3 regions of the Embleya australiensis genome follow, and region 3 is predicted to be linked to each of the others. Evidence: riboswitches for the same ligand, from Rfam matches in the RefSeq annotation. Region 3 holds a riboswitch; each other region holds the start of a gene.
The links. A riboswitch is a leader RNA that binds a small molecule or an ion and turns the genes downstream of it on or off. The one in region 3 is predicted to bind cyclic di-AMP.

Region 1 (3,268 bases), on a different replicon from region 3:
TCAGGCCCGAGCGGCCGGGTCGTCCTCCGGCTCGGGGGTGGTGCGGCCGAGCAGGCGCTCGTAGCGCTGGCGGGCCGCCTGCGGGGTGCCCAGGCCCAGGCCGAAGGCGATCTCCTGCCAGGTCATCTCGCGCCCCCGGGCCATTCGGAGCAGCCCCGCCTCCAGGTCGTCCATCTCGCCCCTGGCCATCGGGATCAGGCTCAGCGCGGCGGTGATGTCGGCGTGGTCGACCGCCGGCTCGCCGTCGGCGGGCTGCGCGATACCGCCGAGCAGGAACGACACCAGCCGGATCGCCTCGTGCGGGCCGAGCATGTACGGGTGCACCTGCCGCGCGCGCTGCTCGTCGGTGGCCGCGTGCCGCTCGGCGATCCGGAACAGGGAGGCGTGTACGCGCCGGGCCCGCGCCTGCTCGGGGTCGGGCGCGGTGAAGGGGTCGTGGGATTCGGGGGTCGCGGGCGTGTCCGGAGTCGACGACATGGTCACAGCATGCCGAGACGCACGGATCGATGTCAATGGATCATGTCGCATGATTCGTGTTGAACACTTTGTTCATGTGGCTTGATTCCGCCCCCTACCCCCGCGTCGATCCGGCCTGGGTTGCGCCGGAGTGAAACCCGGACCCAGGAGCAGGAGACCGCACCAGTGACGGTCCCCGGCGCGTCCGTCCGGTGGAAAGCCCCTCTGCCGGGGCGTAGGCACGGGGGGGCGGCCGGCCCGATGCCCGGAATGTGATGTAGCCCGCATGGATAAAACGGACATAAATTATATAGCCGACTTCGGGTTGCAATTCATTTTCGGTGGCCGGCGACGGATCTCGACTATTTTCCGTTACCGCTCCGTCACGCCACTCTCCGAGATACGCCCTCGTCATCGCGGGTGCTTCCGACCGAAGCCGGCCGAGATGTCGCCTTTATTCCGCCTTTACGCTCCGCACAATGTCTGGGATTCGGTTGTGATCTCCCCATCGCATTGCCTACCTTTCTCGCCGATTCACCTTTCGGGTGAACCCTGCCGCCGGTACGCCGAATCCCGTCGCCGGCAGCGGGATGTCTACAGCGAAGAATCCGACGGGAGCGGGGGAACCAGGTGAATCGCCGTGGCCGGGATCGTTCCGGTGACGGCTAGGGGTGAAGTCGCGTGAAGCGACCGGGCTGCTCCAGTCCGAATCCGACAGCTCACCTCGTAGGCGACAGGAGAGGACCCCATTTCATGCTGTCCGCAAACGCTCGCCACCGAGCCGCCCGCCCCGCCAACGTCCGCCGCTTCGTCGCGGCGGTGGGCATCGCCGGCATGGGAGCCGTCATCCCGGTCGCCGGCGCCGGTGCGGCCCACGCACAGGTCCCCACCACCGACCAGGCCCCCACCGGCGCCTCCGCCGTGCTGTCGGCCACGCCGACCGCCGCGGTCGAGAGTGCCCCGGTCCAGGCCGAGGTCGCCGCGCCCGCGGCCACCACCGCCGCGGACAAGGCCCGCTACCTGGTCCAGGCCGGTGACACGCTGTCCCAGCTCGCGCTGACCAACAAGGTCTCCGGCGGCTGGCAGAGCCTGTACCAGCTCAACCGCGACGTGCTCCTGTCCGGCCCGGACCTGATCGAGATCGGCCAGACCCTGCGGCTGACCGGCTCGGCGCCCGCGCAGCCCAAGGCGGAGGCCCCGGCCAAGCCAAGCATCCAGGTCCAGCCGAAGACCACGGTCACCGGCAAGACCGCGCCGAAGCCGACGAGCAAGCCGTCGGTCGACGTCGCGGCCAAGCCCGCCGCCAAGCCCGCCACCGGCGGCTCGAAGGGCAACCAGGCGCCCACCGGCGGTTCCTCGAACGCGTCGAGCAAGGCCCTCCAGGCCGTCGCCTTCGCCAAGGCGCAGGTCGGCAAGCCGTACGTGTACGGCGCCACCGGCCCGAACGCGTACGACTGCTCGGGTCTGGTCCAGGCCGCGTACAAGGCGGCGGGCATCTCGCTGCCGCGCGTGACCAACGACCAGTTCGCCGCCGACCCGCACGTGTCGATCGCCAACCTGCAGCCCGGCGACCTGGTGTTCTTCTACTCGGGCATCAGCCACGTCGGCATCTACATCGGCGACGGCAAGATGGTGCACGCCGCCAACTCGCGCAAGCCGGTGGAGATCGCCTCGATCAACACCATGCCGATCGCCGGCGCGACCCGCCCGAACTGATCGCGCGACCCGGCCGCGGCGGCGCCCGGGTGAGCATCGCACAGCAGTGGCGGTAGCTGTGACAGCAGTGGCTCGGCGCCGTGCCCCCGACCGTGGTCGGGGGCACGGCGCCGTCGCACATCCGCTGCCTGCACGTGCGCCGGGTAGCTACTCCTGCGTAAGACGCGGTCGGGCGGTGAGTACCGCCATGTCCAGCGGCAGCGGTCGCAGGTCGAGCAGTTCGAAGCCGCCCTCGGCCAGCAACGCGCGATACTCCGCCACCGTGCGCTCGCGGCCCCGGGCGTTGGTCATCATCTGGATGTCGAAGCGCAGCGGCAACACCGACCCGCCCGCCTCGACGATCGGCCGTTCGACGATCGCCAGGCGTGCGTCGACCGGCATCGCCCGGGCCAGCGCCCGCAACACGACCAGGCACTCGGCATCCGCCCAGTCGTGCAGGATCCGGGCCAGCAGGTACACGTCTCCGCCACCGGGCAGCGGATCGGTGAAGAAGTCGCCGACCACCAGATCGCACCGGTCCTCGGCGGCCGATGCGGTGAGCAACTCCCGGGCGGCGTCGACCACATGCCCCCGCTCGAAGAGCACCCCGCGCGCGGTCGCATGCTCGCGCAACACGCGTAGGAGCAACTCCCCGTCGCCGCCCCCGACATCGACCACCGTCGCGGCCGGCGGCAGGTCCAGGGCGGCCGGCACCGCGTCGAAGACGATCGTGCCGAACGCCATCGCCTCCCGGAACAGCCGGGCGTCGTCCGGGTGTTCGGCGAAATATTCGAACGACTCCCGGCCGTGCACCCGGGTGAACGCGTCCTCGCCGGTGCGCACCGTGTGTTCCAGGCCGAGATACGACGTGAAGAACAGACCGCTGTACAGGTCCGCCAGCGCGGCCAACGATCCGTCCCGATCGGTGCGCAGCAGCGCACCGCGCTCGGTGAGCCGGTAGTGTCCGTCCGCCTCGACCCGCAACACCCCGTGCCCGGCCAGCAGGCGCATCAGCCGCCCCAGGCGGTCCGGTTCGGCACCCGCCGCCTCGGCCAGCTCGGCCACCGACCGGGACCCGTCGCCGAGGTGGTCGGCCAGGCCCAGCCGTGCCGCGACA
Region 2 (3,268 bases), 2.7 Mb from region 3:
GATCGTGGTGGAGATGGCGGGCGAAGTGCTGCCGGTGGTGCGCAGTACCCCGGTCCTCGCGGGGGTGTGCGGCACCGATCCGTTCCGGATCATGCCGCACTTCCTGGACCAACTCGCGGCCATGGGCTTCGCGGGAGTGCAGAACTTCCCGACGGTCGGCCTGTTCGACGGCGTCTTCCGGCAGAACCTGGAGGAGACCGGGATGGGCTACGACCTGGAGGTGGAGATGATCCGGCTGGCGGCGGAGCGCGGTCTGCTCACGGCGCCGTACGTCTTCGACCCCGAGCAGGCCCGTGCGATGGCGGCGGCCGGCGCCGATGTGCTGGTCCCGCACCTGGGCCTGACCACCAAGGGCAGCATCGGCGCGACCACCGCGGTCACCCTCGACCAGGCGGTGGAGCGGGTGCAGGAGATGCGCGACGCGGCGGCGGAGGTCGATCCCGACGTGCTGGTGCTGTGCCACGGCGGGCCGATCGCCGAACCCGAGGACGCGGCGTACGTCCTGGCCCACACCACCGGCGTGGTCGGCTTCTTCGGCGCCTCCAGCATGGAGCGTCTGCCGACCGAGGTGGCCATCACCGAGCAGGCACGGGCGTTCAAGAGCATCACCCCGAGTGGGGACGCCGCCACGACGGGCGACACCCCGGCACATCCGTAACGACCGCGCCCGGCAGCAGCCGCGTGGCGCAAGCGCACGTCCGTCCGTCCGACCACCACGAGCGTGAGGACCCGGCATGTACAAGTTGACCGTGCTCTACGGCCACCCCGACGACCCCGCGGCGTTCGACTCCTATTACTGGGACAAGCACGTCCCGCTGGCCCGCACCATGCCGGGGCTGACCGGCTGGACCATCGGCAAGTGCGAACCGGATCCGTCCGGCGCGAAGCCGCCCTATTACCTGGTGGTCGCGCTGTACGCGCCTTCGCGCGCGGAACTCGAGGCGGTGCTGGATTCGCCCGAGGGGCGGGCCACGGTGGCCGATGTGCCCAATTTCGCGACCGGTGGCGCGACGTTCCTCTGGGACGAGGAGCGGGTAGTGGTTCCGGTAGAGCTGCCCGCGACGGAATAGCCCGTCGCTGACGCACGCGTGACCGCGTGGCCGCGCACCGTGTACGCCGGCGCCGTGACCTGCAAGGACGGCGACAAATCGGGCAAATAGGTGTTATTCCCCCTTATGGGGGACGTCACAAACCGCCCGAAATGTTTGCCAACCCGGCGAACCGGTGCGTAGCTTCGTGGTTGTTCGCACAAGCGGACTCCCCGGGCGGTACGCCGAATCCTGCCGCCGCCCGAGGGAAGCAGTCGATATCGACTGGCGGCAGGAGCGGGGGAACCAAGTGAGCCGACATCGGCACTGCCGATGCCTGGGGTGAAGCCATGCCTGTGACAGGCGAGGCCGGGCCAATCGTCCGAACCCGACAGCTAACTTCGTAGGCGCCCGACGAGGTAATCAATGACCTTCCGTGCCATCACCGCTCCGGTTCGTTCGCTCTCTCGTGGCCGTCGCGCCGGCATCGCCGTCGCCGCAGGTGCGGGTCTCGTCCTTCCCCTCGTGGGCATGGCGGGCAGCGCGAACGCCGCGACTTCGTCCACCTGGGACGCGGTCGCCCAGTGCGAGAGCACCGGCAACTGGAGCATCAACACGGGCAACGGCTTCTCCGGCGGTCTGCAGTTCACCCCGAGCACCTGGAACGCGTTCGGCGGCAGCCAGTACGCGGCCAGCGCCGCGCAGGCCTCCAAGGCGCAGCAGATCGCCGTCGCCGAGCGGGTCCTGGCGAGCCAGGGCCCCGGCGCCTGGCCGGTCTGCTCCGTCAAGGCCGGCCTGGGCAAGGGCGGCGACGCCAACGCCACGGCCGAGTCCTCGACCACCGGCAAGACCAAGTCCTCGGTCGAGCCGAAGGCCGAGCCCAAGTCCGAGGCCAAGCCCGCGACCGGCAACGCGCCGAAGCTCAACGTGCAGCCCAAGCAGGACGTCGCCAAGCAGGACGCGCCGAAGTCGGCCGCGACCGAGCGGGCGTCGGGCTCCGGGACCTACACCGTCAAGTCCGGTGACACGCTGTCCGCGATCGCGGCCAAGTTCGGTGTCAAGGGCGGCTACAAGGCCCTGCACACGGCCAACGCCGGCGTCATCGGCGACAACCCGAACGTGATCGCGGTGGGCACCAAGCTCGCCGTCTGATCCCCCCTCACCACGTGGGCCCCGCCGAACACTTCGGCGGGGCCCACGTGTGCGCCGATCGCCCCTTCGCCGGCGCCCCGATCGTCTCCGCCGCACTGCGGCCGGTCGCTCGTGCCTACCGGACGCGAGTAGGCCGAACGGCCCGGTCAGCTCTGCTCGGTGCGCAAAAGCCGCAGGAACGCCTTGATGCCGGAGATGACTTCCTGGTTGTCCGTCAACTGGCTGATGGTGTCCTCGAAGCGGCGGCCGAGGGCGTCCACCTTGCGGTCCGCCTCCTGGAAGCGCCTCGTCGTGTCGGCCGCCCCGAAGACCGTCGTCTCCTTGAGTTGCTCGATGCTCTCCAGCAACTCCTTGGTGCGGGTCTCCAGGCCCTCGACCTTGGCCTTGAGCGCCGTGACGTCCTGGCTGACCGCGAGCACGTCGTCGCGGGGGTGGGTCACCTCGCGCAGCATGGTGCGCAGCCGCTGGGACAGGTGCTCCGCATACGCCTGACCGGGTCGGAACAGGGTGCTGAGCAGGTAGAACCCGGCGAACCAGTAGCCCACCACGCCACCGGAGATCCAGGTGATCAGCGCGATCACCGCGGCGGAGAGCACGTGTGCGCCGATCGCGCCGTAGAGCAGTCGGCGGGCCATCCGCCGGGCCTCGACGTCATGCCCCTCGGGAACCGCCAGGCCCCGCTCCCGGCTGATCGCGATCTCCGTGATCACCCGCTGGGCCCGGAAGTACAGGTTCCACGGCGCGGTCAGCACCAGGATCAGCCAGAACAGACACACCGCCCCCGCCCCGAGCGAGAGCAGATCCGCCAATGACGTGTCCTCGACGAAATACAGCACGATGCCCAACGCCGTCGTGCCGACGAACAGCAGAACCGCAAGCAGCCTGGTCGCACCCACCCGAATCGCACTCCCACCCCACCCGGTGCCCGGCCCACCCGAGCACGCTGCTCGGACTGTAGAGCACGAAGATCGGCGTGGTCGGGTTCAGCCGTCGGCAACCGATCCGTCGCAGTCGGGAATCCACGAACCATGGATTCCGGCCGGTACCCGGCGCGGCAGTTCGACGACCGCGATCGGCGGCGCGGTGAT
Region 3 (3,268 bases):
CCTCGAGGAAGATCGCGCCGCAGAGGACGAGCAGCATGCCCCAGGCGCGGGGGCTCATTCGGCCGGCGGGGGCGTCGCCGGGGGTGGATTCGGGGGCGGATTCGGCGGCGCTGCCGGGTGCGGACGTGGATGTGGACATGCGACAGCCCCTCGGGACGCGGGTGGGTGGGATCGCGGTGGGATCGGGGTGCCGGGGGTCGGTTCTTCGGACGAACCCGGTTCCCTCTTGTAACCGACCCCATCCTTCGGCAGCATCGACTTCCATGGAAGAAGGCACTTCGAAGGAACCGACCCCCTGCCCGAGTAACCAGGAGGACTACGACGCCCTCCAGTGGGACGTGCGCGAGGGGTGCGAGGTCCGGCAGATCCTCGACCGGGTCGCGGACAAGTGGTCGCTTCTGGTGATCGCGATCCTGGAGAGCCGTACGTTGCGCTTCACCGAGTTGCGGCGGGAGATCGACGGGATCAGCCAGCGCATGCTCACCGTGACGCTGCGCCAGCTCGAACGCGACGGCCTGGTGCGCCGCACGGTGTATCCGGTCGTGCCGCCTCGGGTGGACTACGCGCTCACCCCGATGGGGACCACGCTGCACACGACGATCCGTTCGCTGGTCACCTGGACCGAGGAACATCAGGAACGCATCGCCGAGGCGCGGGCGGAGTACGACGCGCGTGCGGGAGCGGAAGGCGACCTGGCGGTGGCGGCGGGGCGGTCGGTGTCGGGGTAGGCCGGGGTAGGCCGGGGTAGTGGGCGCGGCGCCGGCCCGGGGGCGATTTTCGAATCCGGGTTCGGGGTCTGCCCACACCTGTTCGGTGTCGCTCGATGTCGCGTATTCGCCTCGGCTCGGCCGGACCGGTGAATGTCCGGTTCGAAAAGGACGGGCAAGCCGGGCGAAACAGCGGAGCCTCGGAGGTGGTATCCCCGCGGTCGGCCCATTTCGCGGATGCGACGACGTTTGTGGAGGTCGGACGGCGGATCCTTGCCGCCAATCGTTGCCAAATCAGCCCAAGATCGACTTTCGGGATTCCGAGTGCTTTTCCTGTGATACGACGACCGGTGAAACGGAACTCTTGGCAAAGATTTGGTAATGTAGAGACTCGGAGTGAGGGTCGTGACACGCCTGTGACTATCGTTCTGCGATAGGCGAGCGGCTCCACGTCGGCCACCCGGTCGACACGTTCGCCTCCGCCGAATTCGGTGACGGGTTTCGGTGACGGTGGGCAACCACGGTCGCCGCGACATGAAGCCGGAACCGGGGACCCTCGCAGTCCCTGGGGTGAATCGGTGCTTCGGCACCGTAGGGCGCCTTCTTCCGCCCGAACCCGTCAGCTAACCCGGTAGGCGGCCGAGGAAGGAGACCGCCGCCAGTGGCGTCCCAGCGTCGATCCGGGCAGCACCGCAAGCCCAAGCCCCGCACCGCCATGCGTACCGCCGCGACCGTGGTCACGGCCGCCGCGACGATGACCGGTGTGATGACCTTCGCCGGCACCGCGAGCGCGGACCCCGCGCAGTCGTTCCAGCAGACCAAGGACCGCGTCAACCAGCTGCACAGCGAGGCGATCAAGGCCACCGAAGCCGCCAACGGCGTCGACGAGCAGATCACCAAGCAGCAGGGCACCGCGAACCAGACCCAGGCCCGGATCACCGAGGAACAGGCCGCGCTCAACACGCTGCGCGACCAGATCGGTGTCCTGGCGGCCAACCAGTACCGCAGCGGCGGCCTCCCGCCGTCCCTCTCGCTCGCGCTCAGCGGCGACCCCGAGGGTTACCTGCAGAAGTCGCAGATGTTGTCCCAGCTCGACGGCCAGCAGGCCGCGAAGCTGAAGCAGATCGCGGCGCAGGCCCGAGTTCTCCAGCAGGACCGCACCGAGGCCTCCTCGCAGCTCGCGGAACTGGAGAAGCTGCGCACCGAGCTGAACCGGCACAAGGGCGAGATCCAGAACAAGCTCACCGAGGCGCAGCGCCTGCTGAACACGCTCACCGCGCAGCAGCAGAAGGAAGTCCTCGACTCGAACGAGCACAAGAACGACGCCGGTTCGCGCACCGAGACCGACCGCAGCTCGCGCGACAAGACGGACCCGCCGCCGACGACGGGCAAGGACGTCCCCGTGTCCGGCCGGGCGGCGGCCGCGATCGCGTTCGCGCGCGCCCAGATCGGCAAGCCGTACGCGCCGCGAGGCGTGGGCCCCGACTCGTACGACTGCTCGGGCCTGACCCAGGCCTCGTGGCGAGCGGCCAACGTCTCGCTCAGCCGCACCACGTGGACCCAGGTCAACGACGGCCCGCGGATCTCCAAGGACGCGCTCAAGCCGGGCGACCTGGTGTTCTACTTCTCGGACAACTCGCACGTGGGCATGTACATCGGCAACGGCAAGATCATCCACGCCCCCCGCCCCGGCAAGAACGTAACCGAGGCCCCTCTGGACTCCATGCCGTTCTACGCGGCCGTCCGCCCGGGCTAGACCGAACGACCGCGCGCGAGCACGCGCGCGTTCACGGCGATCGGTCCAGGGAAGCGCGGCACCCAACTCCCGGACCGATCGCCGTCGTCGTTGCCGCCGGTGCTTCGGGGCACGCGGGATCTCGGGTTGCCCTGCCCTGCCCTGCCCTGCCCTGCCTTGCCTTGCCTTGGCGAAGGTTCCGGGAACCGGGGTAGGCGTGTGGACCATGGGTCGTATATCGGTGGGCACTTGTTCGTGGACCGACTCCGCCTTGGTCTCCAGTGGTTGGTATCCGGCCGAATGCCGGGACGCGGAACACCGACTTCGGTACTACGCACGGCAGTTCCCGGTGGTCGAGGTGGACGCGACCTACTACGCGTTGCCCAGCACCCGCAACAGTCTGCTGTGGGTGGACCGTACGCCTGACGGATTCACCTTCGACGTCAAGGCGTTCTCGCTGCTCACCGGGCATCCCACCAGGCCGGGTTCGCTGCCGGCGGAGCTGCGGTCCCTGCTGCCGCCACGGGTGCGCCCGGGTGCTGTCGACGATCGTTTGTCGGACGAGGTCTGGCAACGGTTCAGCGGGGCGCTGCTGCCGTTGCGCGAGGCAGGACGTCTCGGCACGTTGCTCTTTCAGTTCCCGCCGTCCTTGGCGCCTGGTGTGGCCGCCACACGCTTCCTTCGCGACTGCGTCGAGCGGGCCCAAGGGTGGCCGCTCGCCGTCGAGTTCCGGCATCCGCTCTGGTGGCAGGACGAACATCGCGCCGCGACGACGGCTCTCCTCGAACGCCTCGGTGTCGCCGCGGTGGCGGTCGACACGGCGCAG

Region 1: linked by a shared signal. The riboswitch ahead of ACMXN5_RS41080 (NlpC/P60 family protein) and the one ahead of ACMXN5_RS17610 (C40 family peptidase) in region 3 are both predicted to bind cyclic di-AMP.
Region 2: linked by a shared signal. The riboswitch ahead of ACMXN5_RS05760 (transglycosylase family protein) and the one ahead of ACMXN5_RS17610 (C40 family peptidase) in region 3 are both predicted to bind cyclic di-AMP.

The regions. Positions count from the first base shown of each region.
Region 1 covers NZ_CP182423.1:2,475,877-2,479,144, reverse strand. The annotation lists gene ACMXN5_RS41085 (DNA-binding protein) at 1-477, opposite strand; cyclic di-AMP (ydaO/yuaA leader) riboswitch at 1,047-1,203, shown strand; gene ACMXN5_RS41080 (NlpC/P60 family protein) at 1,210-2,172, shown strand; gene ACMXN5_RS41075 (methyltransferase) at 2,320-3,268, opposite strand, start outside.
Region 2 covers NZ_CP182422.1:1,405,021-1,408,288, reverse strand. The annotation lists gene ACMXN5_RS05770 (phosphoenolpyruvate hydrolase family protein) at 1-658, shown strand, start outside; gene ACMXN5_RS05765 (EthD family reductase) at 735-1,070, shown strand; cyclic di-AMP (ydaO/yuaA leader) riboswitch at 1,292-1,454, shown strand; gene ACMXN5_RS05760 (transglycosylase family protein) at 1,560-2,180, shown strand; gene ACMXN5_RS05755 (hypothetical protein) at 2,327-3,076, opposite strand; gene ACMXN5_RS05750 (carotenoid oxygenase family protein) at 3,164-3,268, opposite strand, start outside.
Region 3 covers NZ_CP182422.1:4,077,347-4,080,614, forward strand. The annotation lists gene ACMXN5_RS17600 (MFS transporter) at 1-58, opposite strand, end outside; gene ACMXN5_RS17605 (winged helix-turn-helix transcriptional regulator) at 264-728, shown strand; cyclic di-AMP (ydaO/yuaA leader) riboswitch at 1,223-1,360, shown strand; gene ACMXN5_RS17610 (C40 family peptidase) at 1,369-2,463, shown strand; gene ACMXN5_RS17615 (DUF72 domain-containing protein) at 2,669-3,268, shown strand, end outside.